Regions from separate parts of the Janthinobacterium sp. OK676 genome, predicted to be linked through region 2. Evidence: predicted binding sites of a transcription regulator. Region 2 holds the regulator's gene; the other holds the start of a gene.
The links. The regulator LexA, encoded in region 2, represses DNA repair genes until DNA is damaged. The targets are predictions, from matches to a motif close to ACTGTATNNNNATACAGT.

Region 1: the regulator LexA is predicted to act here: its motif matches at 6,833-6,850, upstream of imuA (translesion DNA synthesis-associated protein ImuA).

Annotation. Positions count from the first base shown of each region.
Region 1 is NZ_FNHA01000009.1:23,380-34,795, reverse strand. It holds gene BLU39_RS17900 (SDR family NAD(P)-dependent oxidoreductase) at 1-724, shown strand, start outside; partial or broken gene BLU39_RS29260 (DUF2274 domain-containing protein) at 786-1,055, shown strand; gene BLU39_RS17890 (error-prone DNA polymerase) at 1,496-4,645, opposite strand; gene BLU39_RS17885 (Y-family DNA polymerase) at 4,648-6,033, opposite strand; gene imuA (translesion DNA synthesis-associated protein ImuA) at 6,050-6,793, opposite strand; gene BLU39_RS28275 (hypothetical protein) at 7,275-7,832, opposite strand; gene BLU39_RS17875 (tetratricopeptide repeat protein) at 8,103-8,543, opposite strand; gene BLU39_RS28270 (PD-(D/E)XK nuclease family protein) at 8,765-9,322, opposite strand; gene BLU39_RS28265 (hypothetical protein) at 9,319-9,771, opposite strand; gene BLU39_RS17860 (hypothetical protein) at 9,781-10,062, opposite strand; gene BLU39_RS17855 (PRTRC system protein D) at 10,066-11,118, opposite strand.
Region 2 is NZ_FNHA01000002.1:355,037-366,452, forward strand. It holds gene rplI (50S ribosomal protein L9) at 1-370, opposite strand, end outside; gene rpsR (30S ribosomal protein S18) at 398-688, opposite strand; gene priB (primosomal replication protein N) at 714-1,013, opposite strand; gene rpsF (30S ribosomal protein S6) at 1,034-1,420, opposite strand; gene lexA (transcriptional repressor LexA) at 1,686-2,321, shown strand; gene BLU39_RS05180 (cystathionine gamma-synthase family protein) at 2,392-3,633, opposite strand; gene purF (amidophosphoribosyltransferase) at 3,741-5,264, opposite strand; gene BLU39_RS05190 (CvpA family protein) at 5,303-5,791, opposite strand; gene BLU39_RS05195 (SPOR domain-containing protein) at 5,812-6,804, opposite strand; gene folC (bifunctional tetrahydrofolate synthase/dihydrofolate synthase) at 6,829-8,127, opposite strand; gene accD (acetyl-CoA carboxylase, carboxyltransferase subunit beta) at 8,262-9,134, opposite strand; gene trpA (tryptophan synthase subunit alpha) at 9,333-10,130, opposite strand; gene trpB (tryptophan synthase subunit beta) at 10,230-11,416, opposite strand, start outside.

The DNA.
Region 1 (11,416 bases), on a different contig from region 2:
CAAGGTCGCCATCATCACTGGCGGCAAGCAGGGTATCAGGTACGGCATCGCCAAACTTTTGGCCCAGCGCGGGGCGAAAGTCATCCTCGTCAATCGCCAAGATGCTGCGGAGGAAGCTGCTCAGATCGGCAATGGCGCGATAGCCATCGCGGCCGACGTGACGAGTGAGGCCGACTGGGCGCGGGTTGCTGCCAAGGTAGAGCAAGAATTCGGCCGTGCCGACGTCCTCGTGCATGCGGCCGGCATTTACCCGATCACAGGGCTTGACCAGATGACGCAGGACGAATGGCGCCGCGTGATGGCTGTGAACCTCGACGCCCATGTGATCGGCGCCCGAGCGATCGTGCCGCTGATGCGCAAGGCTGGGGGCGGGGCAATCGTCGCCGTGGGTTCCGACGCGGTTGGTATGGTGACCCCGCCCGGAATGGGATTTTCTCACTACATCACCTCGAAGATGGGTGTGGTAGGTCTCGTCCGCGCGCTCGCCAATGAGCTCGCGGCTGACAACATCATCGTTAACGCCGTTCATCCTGGCATCACCGACACGGAAGGTGCGAGCGGCATGCCGAACGAGCAGAAAGCGCAGGTTTACATGATGCAGGCGATCAAGCGGCTCGGTACGCCCGCTGACATCGCCGGCCCCGTGGCCTTCCTCACCGGCGAAGATGCGCGCTTCGTTACAGGGCAGACATTGGTGGTCGACGGTGGCCTGATGCGGCTGTGAAGAGGAGGGGGGGCTATACAAACGCTGCAGCTCGTGGCTTAGGACGGGGACGCGATGACGCATGGAATTGCACCACTTACGATGCTTCATCGCGGTCGCCGATGAGCTGCATTTCGCTCGCGCAGCGGAGCGACTGCATATTGAACAGTCTCCACTGCCGGCCAGCCCCAAGACCGATCTCGACCGCTATGCCGCGCTGCACGCGTAGACCTACGGCGAGGTGGTCGATGCGATCACGCTGATCCTTTACATGCTTGAGGCGTTCATGGCGGGAGATCGGAGATTCAGGAAAAGCGGCGGGGCCAAGGCCCCGCTCCCGAAACCTGGCTGACGACGCTTCGGCCATCGGCCGCATGACCAACGCGCAGCCCAAGGATGCGCGTTCGCTTTCAGCGCTAAAGAGAGGCGGTGAGATAATGCCTCGACGATTGCTTTACTGCCGCCATGACGCGATGAGGCTGTGTACCGCGATGCTCCTCGCAAAGCCGGAAGCCCCTGAAAGCCACCTCAATTCGGTCTAACTGTTGTCTTGTATAGCCTGCTGTCCTTTGTTCAAGTCGCGCTCCAGCGTTGATATACCTTCGTATAGCTCCGCCGGCGGGAATATGAATGAGGCGCAGCCTTGGAAGGCCTCCGACCTTACCCTTCGCCCACGACGTGGGCTGCGCGGCGAGATGAACCTCACCTTGCGGATGGACGATTCGGGCTTAATGAATCGCTACGATTGCTGTAGGCACTTTGTTGCCATAATTAATTGCGAAAGGAAACTCGTTAGTGAAAGTTCCGGCTCTTCGTATCAAGCTGACCGAGCAAATGCGAGCAATCCACCAGTCGCTTGGCAATCAGGTTGCGCACGCCACTCTTCGATTGCCAGATACCGTACACCCCCAAGAGTGAGGCATTCATCAGTTCGGCACGCTGCTTCTCCACCAGCGTGGGCCAGACAATAATGTTGATGGTGCCAAATTCATCTTCCAGGGTGAGGAAGATCACCCCCTTGGCCGTTTCCGGCCGCTGTCTTACCGTGACTATGCCGCAGCCCCTGGCCAGCTGGCCATCGCTGAAGGTGTTCAGGATGTCCGACGGTACAAAGCGCATTTTATTGAGCCGTTCACGCAAGAGCGCAAGTGGATGGCGGCCCAGTGTCAGGCCGACATGACGGTAGTCCGCCACGATGTCATCGGCTTCCGTCGGTGGCGCCAGCTCCAGCAGGGGTTCGGCAATGGTCGTCGCGCGCATCAAATCCCGCTCCGGCACGCTCGCCGCAGCATCCCACATGGCCATGCGGCGGTTGCCCGTCAGCGCTACCAGGGCGTTGGCCGACGCCAGCGCCTTCATATCCCCCGCATCGAGTTGCGCGCGCATGGCAACATCGCGCGTGTTCTTGAATGGTGCCGCGGCGCGGGCCTCTTCAATACGCCAGGCCGCCTCTCGCATCATTCCATTGATATTATTGAGACCAAGGCGTACCGCCAGTCTGCCGTTTGCCACCGGCTCCAGGGATGCTTCCCATCCGCTCGCGCAGACATCAATGGGTCTTACCTCGACGTCATGTCGGCGCGCGTCCTGCACCAGGGAGGAGCGGCTATAAAAACCCATCGGCTGGCTGTTGAGCAGGGCGGCCAGGAACTCGGCGGGATGATGGCACTTGAGCCAGCTGCTGGCGTAGGCCAGCAGGGCAAAGCTGTGCGCATGGGATTCCGGAAAACCGTATTCGGCAAAGCCGCGTATCTGGCCAACAATCGACGTAGCAAACTCGATGCTGTAGCCTCGCTCGGCCATGCCGCTCATGAGTTGATCTTCGAACTGTTCCAGGCCACCTTTTCTTTTCCAGGCGGCCATGGCGCGGCGCAGGCGATCGGCTTCACCGGCCGTAAAACCCGCCGCCGTCATGGCAATCGACATGACCTGCTCCTGAAAGATCGGCACCCCGAGCGTGCGCCGCAGCACCGCCTCGATCTCCGGGCTCGGATAGGTCACTGCTTCCAGGCCCTGGCGCCGGCGCAAATACGGATTGATCATGCCGCCCTGGATGGGGCCTGGCCGGATGATGGCCACCTCAATGACCAGATCATAGAATTCGCGTGGCTGCATGCGCGGCAGCATCGACATCTGCGCCCGCGATTCGATCTGAAATACGCCGATGGTGTCCGCTTGAGAGATCATCTGGTACGTGGCGGCATCCTCGTGGGGCATATCGCCCAGTTCAAAACGCTCGCCACGCTGCTCCGAGATCAAAGTCAGTGCGCGGGCGATACACGACAGCATGCCCAGCGCCAGGATGTCGATTTTTAGGAGACCCAGCTCATCGATGTCATCCTTATCCCATTGAATCACGGTGCGCTCGGGCATGGCGGCGTTTTCAATGGGCACCAGGCGGGAGAGGGGGCCGCGTGAAATGACGAAGCCGCCCGGATGCTGGGAGAGATGACGTGGAAAACGCATCAGGCGCTCGGCAATTGCCGCCCATTTTTCGGCGATGGGGGAGTGCGGATCGAGTCCGCAAGTGGTAAGGCGCTGCTGCAGGTCGGCCCGCCCACCCCAGCTATGCGAGGCTTTGGCCACCTTGTCGACCACCGATAAATCGACGCCCAGCGCGCGCCCCACATCGCGTAGGACACTGCGCGGGCGATAGGAAATGACGACTGCCGTCAGGGCGGCCCGCATGCGGCCATACTTGCGATAGATGTATTGAATCACCTCCTCGCGCCGCTGGTGTTCGAAGTCGACATCGATGTCGGGCGGTTCATCGCGCTCGCGTGAGATAAACCGCTCGAAGAGGAGGGTGCCGCGCGAGGGATCGACCTCGGTGATGCCAAGGCAGTAGCAGACAGCCGAATTCGCCGCCGATCCGCGCCCCTGGCAGAGGATTTTTTGCGAGCGGGCGAAGCGCACGATGTCGAATACCGTCAAAAAATAGGGTTCATATTGCATGTCGCCGATCAGTTCCAGCTCATATTCCAGCTGTGCCTGCACGTTGTCCGGAATGGCGTGCGGGTAGCGCCAGTGCGCGCCGATATACGCCTGCTCGCGCAGGTAGCTGGCCGGGGTCTGCCCCTCCGGCACGATCTCGCCTGGATATTCATAGCGTAGTTCATCGAGCGAAAAGGTGCAGCGCTGGGCCACGCGCAGGGTTTCATCGAGGGCGTCGCGCGGATACAGGTTACCCAGCCGCAAACGCGAGCGTAGATGCGCTTCGGCATTCGAGGCCAGCTGATAGCCGCACTGCGCCACCGGCGTATTCAGACGAATCGCGGTCATGGTGTCCTGGATGATTTTCATCGAGCGTAGATGCATGACGACATCGCCCGTGGCGACGACAGGTAAACTGAATTCGGCGCCGATGGCTTCGACCATGGCGCGGTGCCGATCATCCTGCGCGCGGTGGTGCAACGTCAAAGCGACGCGCGTGCGGCCCGGTGCGCTGCGCACCAGCCATTCGGCTTGCCGCTCGATCTCTTCATAGGGGGCGTTATATGTGGGGCACAGAATGAGCTGGCAGCCAGGCAACCCTTTTAAGTGGACGAGAGGGGCGGTGGGGTTGGCGATGTCGCGTGGCCACACCAGGTAACTTCCCTTGTCGGCGCGCGTGCGCGCAGCGGTAATGAGTTCGCTCAGGTTGCCGTAGCCGTCGCGGTCCATGGCCAGGATCAGCACCGTGAAGGGCGGGGTGCCGTCTTCCGGTGTCACTTTCATTTGGCTGCCAATGATGAGATGGATGTTCCACTCCCGCGCGGCCACATGCGCCTTGACCACACCGGCCAGGGAACATTCGTCGGCCATGGCGATGGCCTGGTAGCCCAGCTGGGCCGCGCGCGCCACCAATTGATCGGGCGGAGAGGCGCCGTGCAGGAAGGAGTAATGGCTCATGCACTGCAGCTCGGCATAGTCGGGCAGCGTGGGAGCGAGTGGTTTGTCCATGATCAGCCGAACATGCCGTGCAGGTACCAGCGGCCGTCAACGACACGTTCCAGGTAGATCCAGTAGCAGGTCGCGTCGCTTCCTTGCGCGATGTAATAGTCGCGGGCAGCGATTTGATCATTCCACCAGCCGGCCTCAATGCGTTCCGGCCCCTTGAGCATTTTTAGTGGGGAACCATAGAAGGGACGTTCGCCGCGCAGCAGCAGCGGGATGGGTTTGGGTAGCAGCCAGAACGGGCGCTCAAACGCCTCATCCTCGGCGTTGAGCGCCTTGCGCTTCTCGGTGGCAGCAGCCCAGGCATTGCTTTCCTCCGGCCGATGGTCGTGATGCTCGACAGGCGAGAGGACGTTGTCGCTGCCAAGACGGGCGCTGAGTAATTCCAATAGGCGCTTATAGTCGGCGGGGCTGCCGCCCGGCTCGGGAAACAGGTCTTGCGTCGGCGGCGCCATCGCCGTGAGCAGTCGCGCTTCCAGGCGCAGGGCGATGACCGGGGCAACCAGTTCCGTGCGCGCCAGGCGCTCCTTCAGTAGCCGTATCAGGTGTGCGTCGCGCCAGGTCGGCTCCGCCAATCCGATCTCGATCGGCGTGGGCGGGATCGCGGTCTTGCCGCGCTCGTGCTCCAGCAGCAGAACAAAAACACTCACGGCCTGCTGGCGCGCGACCAGCCAGCCGACAAATTGCTGCAGCAGGCCCGTGGCGCCGTCCAGCAGGGCATCGGCGTGTTCGATCCGGTCAAAAGTTTCGATGCGCGCTGAAAAAGTCTCGGGAATGGCGATCCATTCAAACAGTTCAGGAGCGAGTCCATAGGCGCGGTCGAGTTCATCGAGCACGTGCTTGTTCATCCTGCGCTGGATGCCAGGGCGGGGCAGGCGCCGTAGCGCCGCCAGATGATCGGCACCAATGTCCGTTAGCCATTCGAGGTGATTCGCCGTGCTGGGCAGATAGGCGCAGGGCATGCGGTCGAGCTGGCGCTCGAGTGAGCGCATGTGCACCGTGCGCCGCACAATGATCTGGCGTTTGGCCGGCTGCCAGCGCGACAGCAGCCAGGCCCCCATGGCCGTCGGCGCCGTGCCGAGCTGCGCGGTCACCCCAAGCGCTTGCAGGGCAGCGCGAATGCGCCGGCTGATGGCGGCTCGCCCGTTAAACAGGCGCAAGCTGGCAGTCACGTCCAATAACAGGCTGAAGTCGCCGGCATGCGCCACTTCCGGGGTGAACTGGAGGAGGGCGAGCGCGATGGCATTGCTGGTGATCAATTCACGCTCAAGATTACGCTCCAGGATGACGCTATCCGGCGAGACGGCCGCTACACCGCCAGGGCGCATGCCGACGCGCACGCCTTCGGCAAAGGCTTGCTGCGAGACGGTGATGATGCGGCCTTTCTCGACCACCGCATACGGCCCCGGCTCACACCAGCGCGGCCTGAGGCATTCGAGAGGCAACAGTGGGAGGTGTACGCTGAACCAGAACCGCATTTTGATCGTCCAAAAATCGTTGACGTGCCGGCATGTCTGCCAGCGGGATAAAGAGTGGCGCCTCATGATGTGGGCCACGCCGTTTGATGATGTGAGCGGAAATGCCACCAGCGGCGGGGCGCAACGCCAAGCGCAATGGTGCAGGTGAGGCATCGGCCGCTGCGCTCATCGGCCGGACCAGCCAGAAGAACGTTTCGGTTGTCTGCGCCGCCAGATTGAGGCGCCGCAGTGCCTCGTCGCGAATATTGGCTTGCCACAACAGCACCGCGCCGCAGCTGCCATTGCGCAGGATCTGCTCGGTGGACCAGAGAGCATCTGCGGTGCTAGGGGCGCGTATCCAGAGCAGGTTCGGGCAACTCAGGTCCATGAATTTGCAGGCGGCGGAGTTGGGCAAGTACGGCGGCTGCACCAGGGCGATCCGACGATGTTGCGATAGTTGTGCCAGCACTGGCCGCAACAAGTGCATTTCCCCGATACCCGCTTGCTGAACTAGCAACTCCGTGAAGGTCGATTGCGGCCAACCGTTGCCCGGAAGTTCGTGATCCAAGACGCTGTGACCGGTAGTAACAGTGCTGGTTGTTCCTCGACTCAGCTCACTAGCCCGCCAGACGTCACGCAGCAAGGCACTATTGGCCAGTGTGGTAGGGCTGCTACGTTGAAGGGAAGGTGAAAGCATGGTGGCTGGCTTGCGAGGTTGTGGATCATTCTCAAAACTACTGTACATAAATACAGTATATGCTGAGGACGTCAAAAACTGCAAGGTCCATGAATTTCTTGAATTGTTAAAACTAACGGTTGTGATGGCACGAAAGAGTCAAGAGGATCGCCGAAGCTCAAGCATCGTTTGCTTGAGCGCGACGGTAGTCTCTGCAGGGCAGATGAATAACCAGGTCAACGCCAATTTCGTCGTCAGATCAGGCAGCCACGAGATCGCACACCAGGTATTTGGCAGAACACCCAGGCCCATAGCACGATCCATCGGTTTTACAACTTCCAAAAACTATGAATAAGGAAAGTCTCAGCTACTGGTGGCGATTCACCTCAAATGTTCTCGCCTGGAAGCTTGCATAGATAGACAATACAGCGCAACCAAGAACGTGTGATTCACCTAGGCCTGGAGCGGGCGGGTGTGCGAGTCCCGCACTGCTGGCACCTCGTCAGGTGCCGAAAATCTCTTGGATTCGAGCACTTATTTGTTGGCGGATGTTGTTGCTGGACATTACTGGATCATCTGGATCGATGCAAAATTCGGCAGTAACGTCACTGCCAGAACCACTTTTAGCAAATGTCAGATCGAGCCACATTGCCCCTGATTTTCCAGGTGTACCTGACGAGACAGTTTGAGCTAAATGGTAAAAGGCGCCGCTTTGCTTTTCATGCTTGTATCCCTGATCAACCAAGTAAGTTCGATCAACCGTTTTTCGGTAAAACGTGATCTGTTCAGGCGACTTAAATCCGAAACGGGTCATTGCGCGTCCATAAAGCGTATCAACATCGACGCTACTTTTATGAATCGGCAGTACCGTGCATCCTGATTCTTTGGAGTAAGTGGTGGCTGAAATTCTATTGGGATATAAATTGCCTTGGCGTATGTGGGAAGGCGCAGCTATATTGGTGTCGATCTTTAACAAGCCATTGAGTGATTGAACAAATTCGGCGCAAGCCACGATATTTAGTGCGATGATTTCAATCCAAGCGATATTAATGAATTTCACAATATCTCCGTATTCAGAGCGGTAATATTTCCCACTTCCAAAGTCACCGATATTTTCGGCTCCATGGTCTAAGTGTGTGTCGCCCGATCTGCTGCAGGCCGTGCCTTCACCGATTTACTATTGCAAAAACTTTTCGTCGAACGCTTTCTGCCTTTGCTTTTCCACGTGCTTGTCGTAGCGGTCCATTGCCAACAATCCTGCAATGCCCGCTAGTAAGATGACGATGACGATCATCAGAACTTTACGCATTTTGCACCTCGACACAATCCACTATGTTTGCGAGCTGACCAGTCCGGCATCCCGAAGTTTTTGCAAAAAAATGTACCCATCCTCTTCTTCTGTAAAGATATCTTCACCGTCGAGCATGTACGCCTTGAGCCATTCCGCGATACCAGCTTCTTCATTTTTCAAGGCCAATTCCGTCTGCGCAAGGCGATAATGCACAAACGGGTTCTCTTGGCCATCAGGACCATTTAGCGCATCGAATAATGCCTCGCGCGCCGCAGAAAAATCAGCAAGGTGGTGGAGCGCATCGCCAATGGAGGCTTTCAGCCAGGTATACGCTTCCCACTTAGCCTGTGGTGCAGGGAGCAGATCAAGGGCCTGCGTCCATCTCTCCGCTGCTTGGCTGAATTCGCCTTGATCGGCCAGGTCATTGCCCATTTCTGATAGCAAGTCGATCTGCTTGCTTACATTGGAAGGTAAGTCCATTCAGTTTCCCTTTTGCTGCTGTTCAAGCGCCCGGTTCCGGTCATCGAGTTCATAATACGAGACCTCTTGGAGAAAGCCAGGCTGTCGCATCTTCTTTATGCGCCATATCAGTAAATCGCAGTTCATACCATTTATTATCGCTCGCAAGAAACTCTGACTGTCCAGTGAAAGCATTATCACGTGGGACATTCACAGAGGGTATTCTCTGAGCACCATATGGCCTATACCGTACTTTCAGGATACTTTTTGCATTCCTTCAAGAATTCACATCGGCGACACTGCGATATTGATTCCGCGTGATCGGCTGAAATCGTTTGGCTCAATAAAGCGATTCTGCGGTGATAAAATGCCGTGATTTGTTTGTGATTAAGCAAGAAAACCTTGATGGCTCTACGCCCAGGTATCTCAGGGTGCTCAACAACGACAAATCCATACTCGTTCACCTTGGCGCCGCTTGCCAATTCCAGAACCATCTTTTGGACCGAAAGTTCGATCACGTCCGACATGAACACGCGCTCCACACTTCGGATTTTGTATTCCATTAACGTGAGTCTTCCTTTGTTGCGATAGACTCGATCAACACGCGCCAGGAGTTTGATGGGGTGGTCGATTGAGAAAGTTTGCTCTGCGTAAGCCAGGCTGGCGTAACGCAATTCGTTCGGGAACCAGCTGGGGCGCGTTCGACACGTGGCATGCCTTCGCACGCCACGTACAACACAGAGCAACAGAAGCACCCAACTCACATGCCAGAGTATCGATAGATAAGTCGAAGTGTTCATTTTTTTTCATGAATGCGTGTGACAAGGCGAAGGCGCGCTTGGCGCCTTTGTAGCACTTGTCGATGTCGCGACCAGCACCGTTGTTGGCGCAGTCTCAAAAAAACCGTTCGAACGGATTTCCCCATTTGAACGCGCATGTTGCGCACCGCCGATAGGCTTCTTGGCAATACCTTGTTCAACCAACTGTAGAGTTTGGTCGGGCGTCTAGGTAAACTGTTGGCCTCGATAGCGGAGCGCTCTCTCAGGCCAATTGGCGCAAACGGCGCGGTATTCAAATCCAATGTTTCGATGAAGAACCTCACGTGTTGAAGCTCTCCATAGGCCCGTGCCTGTTCGCGTTCGGGCGAGCAGCGTGGGCCAAACCTGTCGGCCAAAACGATCTTGCGTTCGCAGAACCCCATTTCGGCCAGTTGGCTAGCACTGATACGCGGTAGCTCTTCGTTTTCCATGGATTACTCCTATTCGCTTCTTGATGGGCCAAAAAGCTCCATCGATGCCAACGCGGCGACGGTGTCTTGATTCGGCGTGTTTGGTTCAGAATTTGGTTTGCTGAGGCACGGTGCTTCCATGGTCGACGTGGTCTGCCCGGATTGCTGTACTACCAGCCCGGCATAGGCCAGCGTGCGCAGACGATTCACGCGGCGCGGTCCCTTAGGAAACCTGATGAGATCGTCATACAGGGGAGGGTTGTCCGCGCGCTCCAGCTCTACACTCAAACGGATAGTGATGGGTGTGCCCATGATTTAAGTCGCCGTGTCTAGCGGCTCTGTGCCATCTGTCCGTGCCGATGCAGCGTCCGCCTGCTTGGCCAGTTCTGTTCCAGCAAACTGAAAACCTTTGACGTTGGCAAAGATCGGATCCTTGAGTTCCTGCAGCTCGTGATGCGGGAATGCGGTTTTCAGTGCTTTTCGATAGAAGAAGGCGCCACCGCCGACCAGAATAATATTTTTGATGTCGGCAGCGTCGCCCACGTAGTGCAGCATCTCGGCGACAGCCTGCTCCGGGATTTTCTGCGCGAGCGGCAGGTGTTGGGCGATGTCGTACTCTTTTTGAAAGATGACCGGTTTCTTTCCCGTCCGCAGCGCCAAATCGATCGCGTCGTATTCCCGGTAATGAGAGCCGGTGGCTCGGCTGATTCCTTCGATGATCGAGTGGAGCACGTCAAACATGCCACGCGGTACCGAGTGGCTGCGCTTGTCAATTTGCTGCATACCTTGCGTCACGAGCCAATCAAACGTCCGCCGACCTGGATCGATGATCAGATTGCGCTCCTTGCGCATCTGGGCAAGGCGCCCATGGGTCAGCCCGCAGTACATCAAGGCTCCGGATGGCTGCGCAATTGCTTTGACGCGCGCGATCGTGATCTTTCTGCCTTCCGCCAGGGTGTGTTCACCGGTCACGCGGCGTTCCAACGCCGCCACCTGCTTCTTGAGCTTATAGGTGGCCACGGGTAGGCCAAGTACCAGGAGATCGATCCGGTCCAGACGCATGTAATGCAGTGCACCCAGTAGCAAAGCCAGATATTCGGGCGTTGCACTGTAGCTGTCGTGCTGCAGCACATTGGCATTGAAGATGTCGGAAGCCAGGTGAGCGTCTGGCCCGACCTCATAGTTCAAATCGTCGACCGGGACGCAGACGGTACGGCGTTTTGTTCCCCAGGTTTCCTGCTCATAGATCGTTTCACATGGGTGGGCCTGCGAGGGAAACATCGCGCAGCGCACCTCACCGGCGCTGACCGTCGCAATGAATTTGGTATTTCCTCGGCCAATGTCCACGGCCCGCACGATGGGTTCCACTTCGTTCTCCTGATTGCTGCAAGTGATCAACAGTAATAGTGGGGCGGTACGTACTCCATGGGAAAAGCCCTGATTTTTTGCCAGAATTTGTAATGAGTGCCAATCCAGACGTGCTGGGGAACGACTGGAGTCGCGCTGCGGCGCGGCTATACTGGTGCATGTCGGCGTGAAATCGCATCGGATCTGCGCTGGAATTGCGCCGCATCGCGGACGTATTTTCGTCGCTCATCTGTGTACTTGGCTCAGTCCGTTCCGATGTTCAAAACCATTTACAATCAGAGGAATGGCCACGCGGCGT
Region 2 (11,416 bases):
CGATCTTCAGCGGGCCGGTAGGCATGCGGATTTGTGCTTTTTCAACAGCAAAACCTTGCTTGGTCAGCGCTTCAGCGATGTCGAAGTTAGTGACGGAACCGAACAGACGGCCATCGACGCCAGCTTTTTGAGCAACTTGAACGGTCAGGCCGCTCAGTTTTTCGCCCTGGGCTTGCGATGCGGCCAGTTTGGCGGCAGCAGCTTTTTCCAGTTCGGCGCGCTTGACTTCGAATTCAGCCACAGCGGTTGCCGTAGCACGACGTGCCAGGCGTTGTGGGATCAGGAAGTTACGTGCGTAACCGTCTTTGACTTTGACGACTTCGCCGAGGTTACCGACGTTAACAACTTTTTCTAACAGAATGATTTGCATAGTTCTTCTCCAGGAATATCTGACCGATTAAGCGTGGTGCAGATCGGTGTATGGCAGCAGCGCGAGGAAGCGAGCGCGCTTGATTGCGGTGTCGACTTGGCGCTGGTAGTGCGCTTTGGTACCGGTCAGGCGCGCTGGCATGATCTTGCCGTTTTCCTGGACGAAGTCTTTCAGCGTGTCGACGTCTTTGTAGTCGACTTGCTCAACGTGAGCTGCCGTGAAGCGGCAGAACTTCTTACGTTTGAACAATGGGTTTTGCTGTTTGCGTTTTTCTTTAAGCTTGAGCTTATTTTTGTCGAACTTTTTACCGAATGCCATGTCAGGCTCCTGTATCTAAAATGCGCTAGTCGGGAATGACTGCACTAAAATCAATGATGTGAAACACCAAACTCTTGCTGTTGCGGCTTTTTCTGGCCAGGAAACCCGTGAACTGATAGATCCCGCCCAAGCTTGCCTGACTGAACCGGCCTGAGATTTCGCCAGCGGCTAGCGCGGCAACATCAAACTCGGTCAAACGGGCAATCCCTGCTTCCATCTGCTGCGAACTGTGTTGCAATACTGCATTCACAATCGGCAGCCCTGCCGGGGTGTAGCGCAATATTTCGCGCTCGGCAATGATGGCGGTTACTTGTAGCTGGTTCAGCGCACGATCCTGGTCAAAAATTAAGCGGCTGCGGCTGGAGCGGCTGCTGGTGCTTCGGTGCGGTGGCTTTTGGCCGCGTCTTCGCGTTGTACCGATTTCATCATCGGCGAAGGAGCTGTTTCAGCTTTCTTCATTTTAACGGTCAGGTGACGCAACACGGCATCATTGAATTTGAATGCTGTTTCCAACTCGACCAGGGTCTCGTTGTCGCATTCGATGTTCAGGCAGATGTAGTGTGCTTTAGGCAGCTTTTGGATCGAGTAAGCCATTTGACGGCGGCCCCAATCTTCCACGCGGTGAACCGAACCGCCGCGGGTGGTTACGCTGGCTTTGTAGCGTTCGATCATCGCGGGCACTTGCTCGCTTTGGTCCGGATGGACGATAAAGACTATTTCATAATGACGCATGCAAACTCCTTCAGGTCGGATTGATAATCGCCCACCCCGGCGTCAAGACGGGTGTGGGAAGGTCAGCCGAAGATTATAACCGCCTTTCGCAAACTATTCAATCATTGCTTGCGCCGCGCCCACCAAGCCGCCCCTTTCTTGCCCGGATAGCAGTATTTCTTTCAAAATCACGCAAAAAGGCCGAAATCCCCTTGCATAGTGCGCGATACTGTACAAAAATACAGACTGTTCATATAGACAGCATTTTAGTATGCACCCACCGCTCATGATCAAGCTGACAGCACGACAAGAACAAATCCTGAACCTGATCAAGGACGCGATTGAAAACACGGGTTTTCCTCCTACCCGTGCCGAAATCGCCAATGAACTGGGTTTCAAATCGGCCAACGCGGCCGAAGAGCATTTGCAGGCCCTGGCCCGCAAGGGCGCGATCGAGATTTCGCCCGGCACCTCGCGCGGCATCCGCCTGATCGGCGCGGCCGCCGAAGCGCCGCCATCGAAAGTGCCGGCAGCGCTGCTGATGTCGCTGCCCCTGATCGGCCGGGTGGCGGCGGGCTCGCCCATCCTGGCGCAGGAAAACCTGGAAGCGAGCTACAACGTGGACCCTGCCCTGTTCTCGGCCAAGCCCGACTTCCTGCTCAAGGTGCGCGGCTGGTCCATGCGCGACGCCGGCATCATGGATGGCGACTTGCTGGCCGTGAAAAAAGTCGACAGCGCCAAGAATGGCCAGATCGTCGTCGCCCGCATCGGCGACGAAGTCACCGTCAAGCGCTACAAGAAGACGGGCTCCGTCATCGAACTGCTGCCTGAAAACCCGGACTTCAAGGTGATTACCGTGTCGCCGGAAGATGAGTTCGCCCTGGAAGGCTTGGCGGTAGGACTCATGCGCAGCTGGCATTAAGCTTTTAGCGTAAAAAAAGGGCCGCGACAGCATGACTGTCGCGGCCCTTTTTTACATTATGCGCGGCTGCTTATGCGTCCAGCGCATTGCTGAAATCCTCGAGCAGATCGGCCTCATCTTCGATGCCCACCGACACGCGGATCAGGGATTCGGCGATACCCATGCTGGCGCGACGCTCGGCCCCCATCTCGTAGAAAATCGTGTGGGCGACGGGAATGACGAGGGTGCGCGTGTCGCCGAGGTTGCTCGCTGGAATGGCCAAGTTCAAACGGTTGAGGAAATCGAAGCAGTCGATGCCGTCTTTCAGCTCAAAGCTGAACAGCGAGCCATAGCTGCGGAACAAGTCCGTCGCCAGCGCGTGCTGCGGGTGCGACGCCAGGCCCGGGTAATGCACGGCCGCCACTCTCGGGTCGGCGGCCAGCATGGTGGCCAGCGCCAGGGCGTTCGAGCAAGTGCGGTCCATGCGCAAGGCCATGGTTTCCGCGCCGACGGCGATATGGTGCGCCGCCTCCGGCCCCAGCGAGGCGCCGAAGTCGCGCAAGGCCTTGGCACGGATTTGCGCGATGCCCCATTGCGCGGGCGCCGCCTTTTTGTAATTCTCAAAGATATTCGGATATTGCGTCCAGTCGAACACGCCCGTGTCCGTCAAGCTGCCGCCCAGGGCATTGCCGTGGCCGCCGATCGATTTCGTCAAGGCATTGACCACCAGGCCCGCGCCCACGGCTTTCGGGCGGAACAGATATGGCGTCGTCATCGTGTTGTCGACGATGTACAAGATGCCTTTTTCGCGGCACAGGTCGCCGATTTTCTTCAGGTCGGCGATCTGCGTGCGCGGATTGGCGATGGTTTCCACGAACACGATGCGCGTGGCCGGCGTGATGGCGGCCGCCACGTTGGCCACGTCCGTGGCGTCGACGAAGGACACGCCGATACCCTGCCCCGTCACCGTTTGCCACAGGCTGTTGGTGTTGCCAAACAAGAAGGCCGACGACACGACATGGTCGCCCGCGCGCAGCAACGATTGCACCACGGCGCCGATGGCACCCATGCCGGTGGAGAAGCACAGGGTCGCCACGCCGTCTTCCATCTGGTTGACCTTGTCTTCCAGCGCGGAAACGGTCGGGTTACCCTGGCGGCCGTAGCGGAAGCCCGCTTCCTTGCCTTGGAACACGGACGCCAGCTGGCGCGCATCGGCGTAGCCAAAGGCAACGGAGGTATGCACGGGCTTGTGCAAGGAGCCGTGCTCGATGCCCTTGCGGCGGTCGTTATGCAGGATGGTGGTGGTGAAGCCGTAGTTTTTTTTGGTGGTCATGGTGGAAGTTCCAAAATACTCGTCTTGCCGCTTAACCCAAGGCAAGTGCTGGGGTCAGACCTGAAGGTCCGCCCCCAAAAAAAGCCCGGCATCGGCCGGGCAGGTACTTATGCTTCCGTTGTCGCCAGGTTCAGGTTCAGTTGGGAACGTGGCGTATCTTCGGGCGCTGCCGCCTTCGGATGGTGGCGCGCATATTCCAGGCGGTCCAGGTATTCCTGCGACACGTCGCCCGTCACGTAGACGCCATCGAAGCACGAAGCCTCGAAGTTCGTCAGGGCCGGGTTGACGTCGGCGATGGCCTGCTTCAGCGCGCCGATATCCTGGTAGACCAGGTAATCGGCCGTGATTTCGCGGCACACCTCTTCCGTCGTGCGGCCGTAGGCGATCAGCTCGTCGCGCGTCGGCATGTCGATGCCGTACACGTTCGGGTAGATCACCGGTGGCGCGGCCGAAGCGAAGATGACCTTCGTCGCACCGGCTTCACGCGCCATCTGCACGATTTCACGGCTGGTGGTGCCGCGCACGATGGAATCGTCGACCAGCAGCACGACTTTGTCCTTGAACTCGGACGGGATCGCGTTGAGCTTCTGGCGCACGGATTTCTTGCGCGCCGCCTGACCCGGCATGATGAAGGTGCGGCCGATGTAGCGGTTCTTGATGAAGCCTTCGCGGTACTCGATGTTCAGCGCCATGGCCAGCTGGATGGCGGCCGGACGCGAGGAATCGGGAATCGGCATGACCACGTCGATATGCACGCCTGGCAATTCGGCGCGGATCTTCTCGGCCAGGTATTCGCCCATTTTCAGGCGCGTGGCGTACACGGAAGCGCCGTCGATGACGGAGTCGGGACGGGCCAGGTAGACGAATTCGAACACGCACGGGTTCAGGCTGGCGTTGTCGGCGCACTGGGCGCTGTGCAATTGCTTGTCGGCGTCGATGAACACGGCTTCGCCGGGACCGATGTCGCGCACGAAGCGGAAACCCATGCCTTCCAGGGCCACGGATTCGGAAGCGATCAGGTATTCGGGACCTTGCTCCGTTTCATTGATGCCCAGGCACAGCGGACGGATGCCGTGCGGATCGCGGAAGGCCAGCAAGCCCACGCCGGCGATTTGCGCGACGGCGGCATAGCCACCCTTGACGCGGCGGTTCAGCACGGTAACGGCCTTGAAGATGGCTTCCGGGTCCAGGTTCAGGCCCGTCGTCGCTTCCTGGATTTCATGCGCGAGCACATTGAGCAGCACTTCCGAATCGGAATCGGTATTGATGTGGCGGCGGTCGTTCTTGAACATTTCCTGTTTCAACTGTTCCCAGTTGGTCAGGTTGCCATTGTGCGCCAGGGTGATGCCGAACGGCGCATTCACATAGAACGGTTGTGCTTCCTCTTCGCTCGACGATCCGGCCGTCGGATAACGGCAGTGGCCGATACCCGAGTTGCCTTGCAGCGAACGCATGTTACGCGTGCGGAAGACGTCACGCACGAGGCCGTTGGCTTTGTGCATGGAAAACATACTGCTGTGATTGGTCGCAATCCCTGCCGCGTCCTGACCGCGATGTTGCAGGAGCAACAATGCATCATAGAGCAATTGATTGACAGGTTGATGGGAAACGACGCCGACGATGCCACACATGGTGTGCTCCTAAACTGTGCTACTGATTTTAAAAAAATTCAAAATTTCACATGCTGCGCGTAAGCGGCAGGCAGATAAGGCTTGATGGCGCGCGCGCCCTGCTCCGCGAGCGGGCTGAGCTGCGCGTTTTTCCAGAATGGCTGCTGCGGTATGGACGTCATGCCACACAAGATGACGGCGGTCAGCACGATCACAAGGCCCCGCGCCACGCCGAACAGGGTGCCCAGGGTGCGGTCGGCCAGGCTCAGGCCCGTTACCTTGACGAGCGCGTCGACCGTCATGGACAGCAATCCCATCAAAATGCGAACGCCGATGAACAGCACGACGAAAGCCAGCAGCAAACGGATGGCTTCGCCCGGCACGGCTTCCGGCAGGAATTTCGCCAGGGTGGCGCCATACGCGTTGGCAATGACGAAGGCCACGATCCAGCTGACCAGGGACAGTATTTCCTTGACCAGGCCACGCATCATGCTGATCAGCACGGACGTCACCAGCACGAACAGCACCAGGTAATCGAAGATCGTCACGCCGATTCAGCCTTGCAACATCACGCCGGTACCAGGCTGCCGCCCAGGCCCAGCTTTTGCAGCTTGGCGCGGGTCTTTTCAGCGTCTTCACGACTGCCGAACGGCCCCACGCGCACGCGGATGCGCTCGCCCGCCGGGCTGGACACCTTTTGCGTGTACGACTTGATGCCCGCGTCGCGCAGCTTGTCCTGCAATTCATCGACCTTGTCCTGCGTGGCCAGGGCCGCCACCTGCACCACGAACTTGCCGCCGCCGGCGTCGTGCGCCTTGTCCTGCGCTTTCTCTTGCGGCTTGCCTTCCAGAATCGCCAGCGCGCGCGCGGCATCGTCGGCCGATTGCGCCGGCTTGACAGGCTTCGGCTCGGGCTTGGCTTCCGGTTTTACTTCATGCTTGGGCTCAGGCTTGGGTTCGGGCTTGGCCTCGTGTTTCGGCTCGGGCTTGCTTTCGTGCTTCGGTTCCGGTTTCGGCTCCACCTTGACCGGCTTGGGCTCAGGCTTGGGCTCAGGCTTGGGCTCCGGTTTCGGCTCCACATAGGCAGGCTTGACTGGTGCGGGCTGGGCGGCGGCCAGCACGGGCGCCGGTGCGGGAGTCGGCTTGGCCGCGGCCGGCAGCGGCGCATCGACGATTTCCTCGGACTGGTCCAGGCCATTCGCCGCAGCCCGGGCAGGGGCCGCCGGCACGGGCGCCGGTGCAGGCGCAGCCTTTTCCTTCGACGGAATGTCGATGGCGATATCGTTGAAGGGCGCCTTCGGCTCGGAGTCGAGCAGCATCGGCAAGCCGACAGCGACGCCCAGGGCCAGGGCGATGGCCCCGACCAGGCGGCGGCGTGCGCGCTTTTTTTCAGGCAAGACCGGGTCCGGCGCTTCCTTGCCGCCACGGCGCGATCCGCCGCCACCGGCCGTGTTGGCGGCGCGCTTGCGGGTCGGCGACTGTGCTTCGCCAGGGACATAAAAGCCGCTGTCTTCGCCAGAGGATTCTTGCTTGTTTTTAAACAGTTTCGAGAACAAGCCCATGCGTGATTTTCAGTCGAGTGCGTTTCAGTGAAGTGAGGATTTTCGGGCCTTCATCACGCCGGCAACGGTGAGGAAAGAACCAAAGACCACAATTCTATCATTCTCACCGGCCCGGCTCATTGCATTTGCAAAAGCTTGTGCCGGATCATCGAAAATAGACACAGTATGTTCGCTGCTGTCGGGCTTGTCTTCGAGCATGATCTGCACCTTGGCGGCCAGCTCGGAAGCCGTGGCCGCGCGCGGCGAAGGCAGGCCCGTCAGGCACCAGTGGTCGACGTGTTCGCGCATCGCGGCCAGTACGCCATCGATATCCTTGTCCTGCATGGAACCGAACACGGCATAGGTGTACGGGTGGAAACCCATGTTGCCGAGGTTCTGGTTCAGCGCCGACGCCGCATGCGGATTGTGCGCCACGTCGAGGATTACGCTGGGACGGCCAGGCAGGACCTGGAAGCGGCCCGGCAGTTCCACCGTCACGAGGCCCGTGCGCACTTCCTGCGCGCCCACGGGCAGTTTCAGCTTCAGCACCTCCAGCGCGGCCAGCACGGCCGTCGCATTGAGGATCTGGTTGGCGCCGCGCAAGCTTGGATACGCGAGCGAATTGCGGCGCTGCTCGCGCCCGCCGTAGTTCCACTGCTGCTTGTCGCCCGAATAATTGAAATCGCGGCCCATCAGCCACAGGTCGGCGCCGATGGCCTCGGCATGATCGATCAAGGATTGGGGCGGCACGGGATCGCTGCAGATGGCCGCCTTGCCCGGACGGAAGATGCCTGCCTTTTCAAAGCCGATCGCTTCGCGCGTGTCGCCCAGGTAATCCGTGTGGTCGATATCGACGCTGGTGACGATGGCCACGTCCGCGTCGATCACGTTGACGGCGTCGAGACGCCCGCCCAGGCCCACTTCCAGGATGGCCACGTCCAGCTGCGCCTGCGACAGCAGATGCAAAATCGCCAGGGTGGTGAATTCGAAATACGTCAGCGGCGTGTCGCCGCGCACGGCTTCGACGGCATTGAAGCTGGCGACGATCTGCTCATCGCTGGCCATCTCGCCCAGCACGCGGGCGCGCTCGTTAAAATCGAGAAAGTGCGGCTTGATGTACAGCCCCACTTTGTAGCCTGCACGCAACAGTACGGATTCCAGCATGGCGCAGGTGGAACCCTTGCCATTCGTGCCCGCCACCATGATCACGGGGCAGGCAAACGCCAGCTGCATGCGTGCCTTGACGGCTTGCACGCGGTCCAGGCCCATGTTGATCTGGGTTTCCGAATGGCGGGTTTCCAGCATGGCAAGCCAGTCCGGCAAGGTGGTGGGGAGATTTTGCATGGGAGACTTCTTGTGTAAGGATGCGCGAGGCAGAGAAACAGGCAACCCTAAACAACATCTGGGGTCGGACCCTCAGGGTCCGACCCCAGCGGTTCATGGGTTCGGGTAAATGGACATTATTCCATTCAATACAATCAAGCCAGGACTTCCACAGCCTGGTTTTGCAACAAGGCCAGCAGGCGGGCGATTTCTTCGCGCATCTGGCGGCGGTCGACGATCATGTCGACGGCGCCCTTGGTGACGAGGAACTCGGCGCGCTGGAAGCCTTCCGGCAGTTTTTCGCGCACGGTGTTTTCAATCACGCGCGGGCCGGCGAAGCCGATCAACGCTTTCGGTTCGGCGATCACCACGTCGCCCATGAAGGCGAACGAGGCGGACACGCCGCCCATGGTCGGGTCGGTCAGCACGCTGATGAATGGCAATTTCTTTTCCGACAGCTTGGTCAGCATGGCCGTGGTTTTCGCCATCTGCATCAGCGACAGCAAGCCTTCCTGCATGCGCGCGCCACCGGTGGCGGTGATGCAAATGAACGGCACTTTCTGTTCCAGCGCGATTTGCGCGCCGCGCACGAAGCGCTCGCCCACGACGGAGCCCATGGAGCCGCCCATGAATTCGAATTCGAAGCACGCCACGACCACCGGCAGGCTCATGATGGCGCCGCCCATGACGACCATCGCATCCGTCTCGCCCGTCGCTTCCATGGCGGATTTCAGGCGGTCCGGGTATTTCTTGCTGTCCTTGAATTTCAAGGTATCGACGGGCAGGATTTCCTGGCCGATTTCATAACGGCCGCCCGCGTCGAGCAGGCTGTCGAGGCGTTCACGCGCGCGGATGCGCATGTGGTGATCGCATTTCGGGCACACGTGCAGATTCGATTCCAGGTCCGTACGGTACAGCACGGCTTCGCACGACGGGCACTTGACCCACAGGCCTTCCGGCATGGTCTTGCGCGCGGCAGCATCCGAACGCTGGATGCGCGGTGGCAGCAGTTTTTCCAACCAACTCATATTTTCTCCTTGGGCCCTTGTAGGGGTAGCGTCGGTGGACGCCCCCGGCAGACGGTAAACGGCGACGCCCCCATAGGGCGCCACCAGAAATTTTATCTATTGCACAATTACAGGCAAATCAGTGGCCGAAGTGTAGCCGTTTATCGCCGGGCTGTCGAACTTTGCCGCCAACGCATCTTGCGTAAACGGCAAGCTTGCTCAGGCGTCCAGTGCGGCGCGGATGCCTGCCGTAAAGCTGCGCACAGCGTCGACGGCGCCGCCTTCCGGGGCATTTTCAATCTCCTGGATGATGCGGCTGCCGATGACGACGGCATCGGCCACCTTGGCAACGGCCTTGGCCGTGGCGCCATCGCGTATGCCGAAGCCCACGCCGATGGGTAATTTTACATGCTGGCGGATGGCCGCGAGGCGCTCTGCCACCTGTTCCGTATCAATGTTGCCGGCGCCCGTGACGCCCTTGAGCGACACATAATAGCTGAAGCCGCCGCCAACCTTGGCCACTTGCGCGATGCGCTCTTCCGTCGAAGTCGGTGCCAAGAGAAAAATCAGGTCCAGGCCCGCTTCGCGCATGGCGGCCGCGAATTGCTCGCACTCCTCCGGCGGATAATCGACGACGATGGCGCCGTCGGCGCCGGCCGCTTGCGCCGCTGCAATGAACGCGGCGCTGCCGATACGCTCGATGGGGTTCGCATAGCCCATCAGCACCACGGGCGTCGTCTGGTTGGTTGCACGGAACTGGCGCACGTAACCGAACACGTCGTGGATGCCGACATTGAATTTCAAGGCCCGCTCGCAGGCGCGCTGGATGACGGGGCCTTCGGCCATGGGGTCGGAAAACGGCACGCCCAGTTCCAGAATGTCGGCGCCGCCCTCGACGAGCGCGTGCATCAGGGGCACGGTGGCGTCGGGGCCGGGGTCGCCGGCGGTGATGAAGGTGACCAGGCCGGTCTTGTTGTTCGATTTCAAATTGGCGAAGGTGGTGGCGATACGGGACATGGTGAGCTTTCGTGGTGATGGATAGAGGAAGTAATTTCAACCCAGGAGCAAAGACCGGGGTCGGACCCTGAGGGTCCGACCCCAGCCGTTATTGGGGCCTTAGGAGAAATTGAGTCCCATGCGTTCCGCCACGGTATGCATGTCCTTGTCGCCACGGCCCGACAGGTTGGCCAGCACGATCTGGTCTTTCGGCAAGGTGGCCGCCAGCTTGGCAGCGTAGGCCAGCGCGTGCGACGATTCCAGGGCCGGGATGATGCCTTCGATATGGCAGCAGTCGTGGAAAGCCTGCAAGGCCTCGTCATCGGTGATCGACACGTATTGCGCGCGGCCCGAGTCTTTCAGCCACGCATGTTCCGGACCCACGCCCGGATAATCGAGGCCGGCCGAGACGGAATGCGTCTCGATGATCTGGCCGTTTTCATCCTGCAGCAGATAGGTGCGGTTGCCGTGCAGCACGCCCGGGAAGCCGGCCGTCAGCGAGGCCGAATGCTTGCCCGTGTCCAGGCCTTCGCCGGCCGCTTCCACGCCGATCAGTTTCACGTCCTTCTGGTCGATATACGGATAAAAAATGCCCATGGCGTTCGAGCCGCCGCCGATACAGGCCAGCACGTAGTCGGGCTGGCGGCCCGTCATTTCCGGCATCTGCACCAGGCATTCCTCGCCGATCACGGACTGGAAGTCGCGCACCATCATCGGATACGGGTGTGGTCCCGCCACGGTGCCGATGATGTAAAAAGTGTTTTCGATGTTCGTGACCCAGTCGCGCATCGCTTCGTTCAGCGCGTCCTTCAAGGTCTTGGAGCCGGACTCCACGGGCACGACGGTGGCGCCAAGCAGTTTCATGCGGTACACGTTCTGCGCCTGGCGCTTGACGTCTTCGCTGCCCATGTAGACCACACATTCAAGGCCGAAGCGGGCGCAGATGGTAGCGGTGGCCACGCCATGCTGTCCCGCGCCCGTCTCGGCGATGATGCGCGGCTTGCCCATGCGCTTGGCCAGCAGGGCCTGGCCGATCACGTTATTGATCTTGTGCGCGCCCGTGTGATTCAAGTCTTCGCGCTTGAAATAGATCTGCGCACCGCCCGCCAGCTCGGACCAGCGCTTGGCGTGGTAGATCGGCGATGGGCGGCCAACAAAATGTTTCAGCTCGTAGCGGAACTCTTCAAGGAATTCAGGGTCGGCGCTGTAACGGGCGTAGGCGTCTTTCAGCTCGGCCAGCGCGTGCGTGAGCGTCTCGGCGACAAAGGAGCCGCCGTAGGGGCCGAAGTGGCCGCGCAGGTCGGGAA